DNA from 2 places in the Halomonas sp. DP4Y7-1 genome. Region 1 is predicted to be linked to the other one. Evidence: predicted binding sites of a transcription regulator. Region 1 holds the regulator's gene; the other holds the start of a gene.
The links. Region 1 encodes FNR, which switches genes on or off when oxygen is low (the NO sensors DNR and NnrR bind a similar motif). Its sites were predicted from a motif close to TTGATNTANATCAA; they were not measured.
Positions count from the first base shown of each region.

Region 2: a site for FNR is predicted at 2,019-2,032, ahead of pflB (formate C-acetyltransferase). Genes of this name have one in related genera too.

Region 1 is NZ_JAHVKS010000002.1:356,093-359,448, reverse strand. Features, by position in the region: gene KUV72_RS05195 (hypothetical protein) at 1-219, shown strand, start outside; gene ttcA (tRNA 2-thiocytidine(32) synthetase TtcA) at 449-1,372, shown strand; gene fnr (fumarate/nitrate reduction transcriptional regulator Fnr) at 1,623-2,363, opposite strand; gene KUV72_RS05180 (sulfite exporter TauE/SafE family protein) at 2,522-3,208, opposite strand; gene ccoS (cbb3-type cytochrome oxidase assembly protein CcoS) at 3,218-3,356, opposite strand, start outside.
Region 2 is NZ_JAHVKS010000014.1:27,921-31,276, reverse strand. Features, by position in the region: gene htpG (molecular chaperone HtpG) at 1-1,840, shown strand, start outside; gene pflB (formate C-acetyltransferase) at 2,239-3,356, shown strand, end outside.

The sequences.
Region 1 (3,356 bases):
ATGTTGCTTGAGCCGACCTTGCTATCGCTTGGCCTGTTGGCTGTGATGGTGGCTTACTGCCAGTACTATCGCCGCACCCGTGACCTGTGGGGGATGGTCAAGTTCTGGGAGAAGCGTCTGACGCTGACGGTGAGTGAGCACGCCTGGCAACGCTTCGGCATCTTGCTGCTGTTGCTTGGTGTGGTGGCGCGCTATCTGCTGGCACTACAAGTCGTCTAGCCACAGGTCGTCTTGTCACAGGTCCTCTCTTCACAGGGCGGCTAGTCACAGGGCGGCTAGTCACAGGGCGGCTAGTCACAGGGCGGCTAGTCAAAAGCACCTTGGCCCAGGACACGCGGTTGTGAACCAGCGTAATCGCAGGGGTGAGTGGTTGCTGACTTCTTCGCCTGTGGCGGACGTGAGTGATAGACTAGCGGGTCTTCATTTTCAGCCGTGATGTGCCCTGCCCATGTCTGCTCAGCCCGCTTCCGCCTCCCTGTTTGATCCCCGTGTCCTCGACCGTCGTGATGCCGCGTCCCCGGCAGCTGACGACGAGCGCGCCCAGGCCAAGGCCAAGCGCGAGTTCAACAAGCTGCAGAAGCGTCTGCGGCGTCAGACCGGCAACGCCATCATCGATTACGGCATGATTCAGGAAGGCGACAAGGTCATGGTATGCCTGTCCGGCGGCAAGGACAGCTACACCATGCTCGAGATTCTTCGCAGCCTGCAGCGCAATGCGCCGGTGAACTTCTCCCTGGTGGCGGTCAACCTCGACCAGAAGCAGCCCGGCTTTCCCGAGCACGTGCTACCGGACTACCTGGACAGCATTGGCGTGGACTACCACATCCTCGAGCGTGACACCTACTCGGTGGTGAAGGAAAAGACCCCCGAGGGCAAGACCACCTGCGCGCTGTGCTCGCGACTGCGCCGAGGGTCGCTGTACGGTTTTGCGGAAGAGATCGGTGCGACCAAGATTGCCCTGGGACACCACCGCGAGGATATTCTCGAGACGCTGTTCCTCAACATGTTCTTCGGGGGAAGTCTCAAGGCCATGCCGCCCAAGCTGCTGTCCGATGATGGCAAGAACATTGTCATCCGGCCGCTGGCGTACTGCCGCGAGGCGGACATCCAGGCCTACAGCGATGCCATGGCCTTTCCGATCATTCCCTGCAACCTCTGCGGTTCGCAGCCCAACCTGCAGCGCCAGGTGGTGAAGGAAATGCTGGCAGAGTGGGAGGCCAAGCACCCAGGGCGCCTGGAGAGCATGTTCAAGGCCGTGACCAACGTGGCACCCTCGCAGCTGGCAGACCGCGAGCTGTTCGACTTTGAAGGTCTGGAGGCCGTGCAGGCGCATCGCCAGGCTCGGCGTATTGATATCGTTGACGCCGACTAAGCTCGCCTGAACAAGCCTTGCTGAAAAGGCACTGCTGAAGCGCGAAGCGAGCTAGGGCCACATCACGCAGTGGCCCTCTTCAATGCCTGAACGCTCGTCCCGATAAGATAGCAAGAGGCCGCATCCTGGGATGCGGCCTCTCTTGTTGATGGAGTCGGTATATCGTCGCCCTACCTAGGGGGGCTGGGCTCGTGGCGTGGCACGACGTCTATCGGTCGCTGTCGGCCCCAGGCCCTGTCAGCGCCGCGGATCAGCTGGCGTCGGTGTCAGCCAGGTTCGACAGTGAGGCGAGGTCCAGGATATTGACCTCCCGTCCAGAGACCGCCACTAGGTCCTGCTGTTGAAAGCGCCCCAGAATGCGGCTGACCGTTTCGACGGCTAGTCCCAGGTGGTTGCCGATATCTGCCCGGGACATGGACAGGCGGAAGCTGAACGGCGAGTAGCCGCGGCGGCGGAAACGGTCCGACAGTCCGAGGAAGAAGCAGGCCAGTCGTTGGTCAGCGGTCTTGCGCGACAGCAGCTGCATCATGCGTCGATCTTCGCGCAGCTCCTTGCTGAGGGTGCGGAACAGTTGCGCGCGTAGTTCCGGCAGCGTCTGGGTCAGGGCGTCAAGGCGATCGAAGGGAATCTCGCATACGGTCGTGGTCTCGAGTGCCACCACGCTGCCGGGATATCTGCCATCGTCGATGCCGTCCAGGCCGACCAGCTCACTGGGCAAGAAGAAGTTGGTCAACTGCGCTTCGCCACTACCTTCGGTGGTGATCTGCTTGAGGCTGCCGGAGCGAACCGCGAAGACGCTGGTGAAGCGATCTCCCTGCTCGACCAGGCGAGTGCCCTTCTTGATCGGAGGATGACGGCGGATAATGGAATCGAAGCGCTCGAGGTCAGCGGTCTCCAGCGACAACGGAAGGCACAGGGAGCTCAAGCTGCAGGACTCGCAACGAGTCTCATGTAGCATGGGGCGCCGTCGATCTTGGGCCGATGGACTCATTCGCAGCTCCTGTGGGTCTGGGGTTCATGATGAGCAAAGCATGTAGGAAACTGGCTTTCCCTTGCTGCATGCTATTGTCGCTATTCTACACACAGATATTAGGCCAAAGGTGCATATACCTCTTTTGCCTCAATAATCTGGCGGCGATATGATAATCGTCAATTTCCTACAATTTGTAGGATATTCCACACAGCTAAACCGACAATCATGCCCGCTGCCATAAATCGTGTGGCAGAGTGTGCCAGCAAACTCTGCAGCTGACGCGCAGCAATCCCTGTTGTCACCAGTGCCGGTAGCGTCCCCAGGCCAAAGCAGAGCATGAGTAGTGCTCCACGGGCAGGGTCTGCGATGGCCATGCTCCATGCCAGCATGGAATACACCAGGCCACAGGGCAGCCAGCCCCAGATGGCCCCGAGTGCAACCGCCTGAGGTAGCTTGACCACTGGCAACAGGCGACGTCCTGCTGGCTCCAGGTACCTCCACAGGCGCTGGCCCAATGCCTCCAGCCAGCGTAGCCCTTTCCACAGGTTGGCAATGTAAAGCGCCATCGTGATCAGCATCAGGCTGGCAACCACCTGCAGCAGGTCCCGCATGCCCGGTGCCAGCGCCACCACAGAGCCTAGGCTTGCGACCATAGCGCCTGCCAGGCAGTAGCTGAACAGACGTCCCGAGTTGTAGCCAAGTAGTAAAATTCCTACACGAACAGGGTGGCGCATGCTCGGGGGAATGGCAAAGGTCAGGGCGCTCATTATACCGCCGCACATGCCGATGCAATGTGCTCCGCCAAGCAGCCCGAAGACAAAAGCCGCCATCGCGGGCGGCAGGTCTAGACCTACTGGGTTCATGCGTTCTGCTCAGGATCCAGGGGGTGGCGTGGAATCATGTTCGTCGGCTGTTGTGTCATCGACCGGTGTCTCTTTTGCCGGCTTTCTGGATGGGTTCGATGTCGGCGGGTCTTCGTCCTCGAACAGGATGCGATAGGCAGGACCCTCC
Region 2 (3,356 bases), on a different contig from region 1:
GATGATCCACTCGCTGTATTCCAACCGCGAGATCTTTCTTCGGGAGCTGATTTCCAACGCAGCGGATGCCTGCGACAAGCTCCGTTATGCCGCCCTGGACAACGACGCCCTGTATGAAGGCGACAGCGAACTGCGTGTCGAGATCGAGCACGACAGTGACGCCAAGACGGTGACGATTCGTGACAACGGTATCGGCATGAATCGCGACGATGTGATCGCCAACCTCGGCACGATCGCCAAGAGCGGCACCGCGGAGTTCCTGAATCAGCTATCCGGCGAGCAGCAGAAGGACGCCAAGCTGATCGGCCAGTTCGGTGTCGGGTTCTACTCGGGCTTTATCGTCGCTGACGAGATCACGGTGCGCACGCGCAAGGCGGGAGACGCAGCGGATGCGGGCGTCGAGTGGCGTTCGAAGGGCGAAGGTGAGTTTGTGGTGGCCGAGCTTGAGCGCGAGAAGCACGGTACCGAGATCATCCTGCACCTGAAGGATGATGCCAGCGAGTTCGCCGATGACTATCGCCTGCAGAGTCTGGTGCGCAAGTACTCCGACCACATCGAAGTGCCGGTGAAAATGCCGCGCACGGAAAAGGCGACCGACGACGAAGGCAATGAGGTCGACGGTAGTGAGGTCACCACCTGGGAGACCATCAACGAGGCGACAGCGCTGTGGGTTCGTCCCAAGGGCGAGGTGTCGGATGATGAGTACAAGGCCTTCTACAAGCATGTGGCTCATGATTTCTCCGACCCACTGGCCTGGAGCCATAACAAGGTCGAAGGCAACCTGGAGTACACCAGCCTGCTGTACGTGCCGGGCCGTGCTCCCTTCGACCTGTACGAGCGTGATGGCGCCCGTGGGGTGAAACTGTATGTGCAGCGTGTGTTCATCATGGACGACGCTGAGCAGTTCCTGCCGCTTTACCTGCGCTTCATCAAGGGCGTGCTGGATACCCGCGACCTGTCGCTGAACGTGTCCCGCGAACTGCTGCAGCAGGATCCCAAGGTCGACAAGATCAAGTCCGCGCTGACCAAGCGTGCGCTGGACATGCTGAAGAAGCTGTCGAAGGACAAGGAGGCCTATCAGAGCTTCTGGAACACCTTTGGCGCCGTGTTGAAGGAAGGCCCGGCGGAAGACTTCGCCAACCGCGACAAGATCAGTGGCCTGCTGCGCTTCTCCAGTACTCACACCGACAGCGCCACCCAGGACCAGTCACTGGCCGACTATGTCGAGCGGATGAAAGAGGGTCAGGACAAGATCTATTACATCGTCGCCGACGGCTTCAATGCGACCAAGAATAGCCCCCATCTGGAGATCTTCCGCAAGAAGGGTATCGAGGTACTGCTGCTGCACGACCGGATCGATGAGTGGCTGATGAGCCACCTTACCGAGTTCGATGGCAAGAAGCTGGTCGATGTGGCCAAGGGCGACCTTGATCTTGGTGATGTCGAGAACGAGGAAGAGAAGAAGGCTCAGGAGGAGACCGCCAAGGCCAAGGAAGACCTGGTCAAGCGGGTGAAAGAGGCGCTGGGAGACGAGGTCCAGGAGGTCAAGGTCACCCATCGCCTGACGGATTCTCCTGCCTGTGTGGTCCTGCCTGAGCACGAGATGGGCTTCCAGATGCGCCGCATCATGGAAGCGGCGGGCCAGAGCCTGCCGGAGGTCAAGCCGATCCTCGAACTCAACCCGGAGCATGCGCTCGTCGCGCGTCTCGAAGCGGCCGGCGACGAGGGCTTTGCCGATCTCGCCAGGATTCTGCTTGATCAGGCGATTATCGCCGAGGGCGGCCATCTCGATGATCCCGCTGCCTACGTCAAGCGTCTGAATGCCTTGCTCAGCGCCTGACAACAGGCCGGCAGATTGATCGGCGTACCTCTGGGTACATAGCGCCATCGTTGCGCCAGGGCGGCGCCACCTTCGGGTGGCGTCGCCTTTTTATGGCGCGCTCTGCTCGCTGACCCTCCCGCCTGTTTATCCTCCCTGATGCGCTAAATCGCCAGTTGCGCCGCGACCTTATTGGACGCTGATACGGGTCAAGTCCGGGCTGTCCCTCTACTGCTAAAGTCGAATGGTCCCGCTGGGTCAGAGGTTGTCTCGCCCAGCAAGAGCGCTGCATCCACGTCACCATCGAAGTGACGACCGCGCTGCCACTGATCTTCAAGCTTTGCTGCCCCCTCCGATGGATAGAGGGGCGCAGTGAATCTGCACTAGTTTCGTATTTCCTTTTGTTGAGGGGCAAGTTGATGAAAGAGCAATTCGCACAGGCGTGGGAAGGGTTCGCGGGCACCGCGTGGAAAGAGGGGGTCAACGTACGCGACTTCCTGCTGGCCAACGTGACGCCCTATGAAGGCGACGAGCATTTTCTGGTGGCAGAGCCCGCCACGAGCACCCGCGCACTGTGGGACCGGGTCATGGAGGGCATCAAGCAGGAGAATGCCACCCACGCGCCGCTGGACTTCGACACCTCGCTGGTGTCCTCCATCACCGCCCATGACGCCGGCTACATCGATGCGTCTCTCGAGACCATTGTCGGTCTGCAGACCGAGGCACCCTTGAAGCGGGCCATCATGCCCAATGGTGGGATCAAGATGGTGGAAGGGTCCTGTCAGGCCTACGGCCGCGAGCTGGATCCGCAGGTGAAGAAGATCTTCACCGAGTTTCGCAAGACCCATAACCAGGGCGTGTTCGATGTCTACACCCCGGACATCCTCAAGTGTCGCAAGTCCGGCGTGCTGACAGGACTGCCAGATGCCTACGGACGCGGCCGCATCATCGGTGACTATCGCCGGGTCGCGCTTTACGGTGTCGACTTCCTGATGGCCGACAAACAGGCCCAGTTTGCTTCTCTGCAGTCACGCTTTGAACAGGGCGATGATCTGGAGGCGGTCATTCAGCTGCGCGAAGAGGTCGCCGAGCAGTATCGTGCGCTGGACCAGCTGAAAGAGATGGCGGCCAAGTACGGCTTCGATATCTCGGTGCCGGCCACCACGGCTCAGGAAGCCATTCAGTGGACCTACTTCGGCTACCTGGCTGCGGTGAAGTCCCAGAATGGCGCGGCCATGTCGCTGGGGCGTACTTCCAGCTTCCTCGATATCTACCTGGAGCGCGATCTGAGCCAGGGAGTTATCGATGAAGTGGGGGCCCAGGAGCTGGTCGACCACTTCATCATGAAGCTGCGCATGGTGCGCTTCCTGCGCACGCCTGAGTACGACGAACTGTTTTCCGGCGACCCCATCTGGGCGACCGAGTGCCTGGGGGGCATGGCCCAGGACGGACGCACGCTGGTCACCCGTACCAGCTTCCGTTTCCTCAACAGTCTGTACACCATGGGCCCAAGTCCAGAGCCCAACCTGACCGTGCT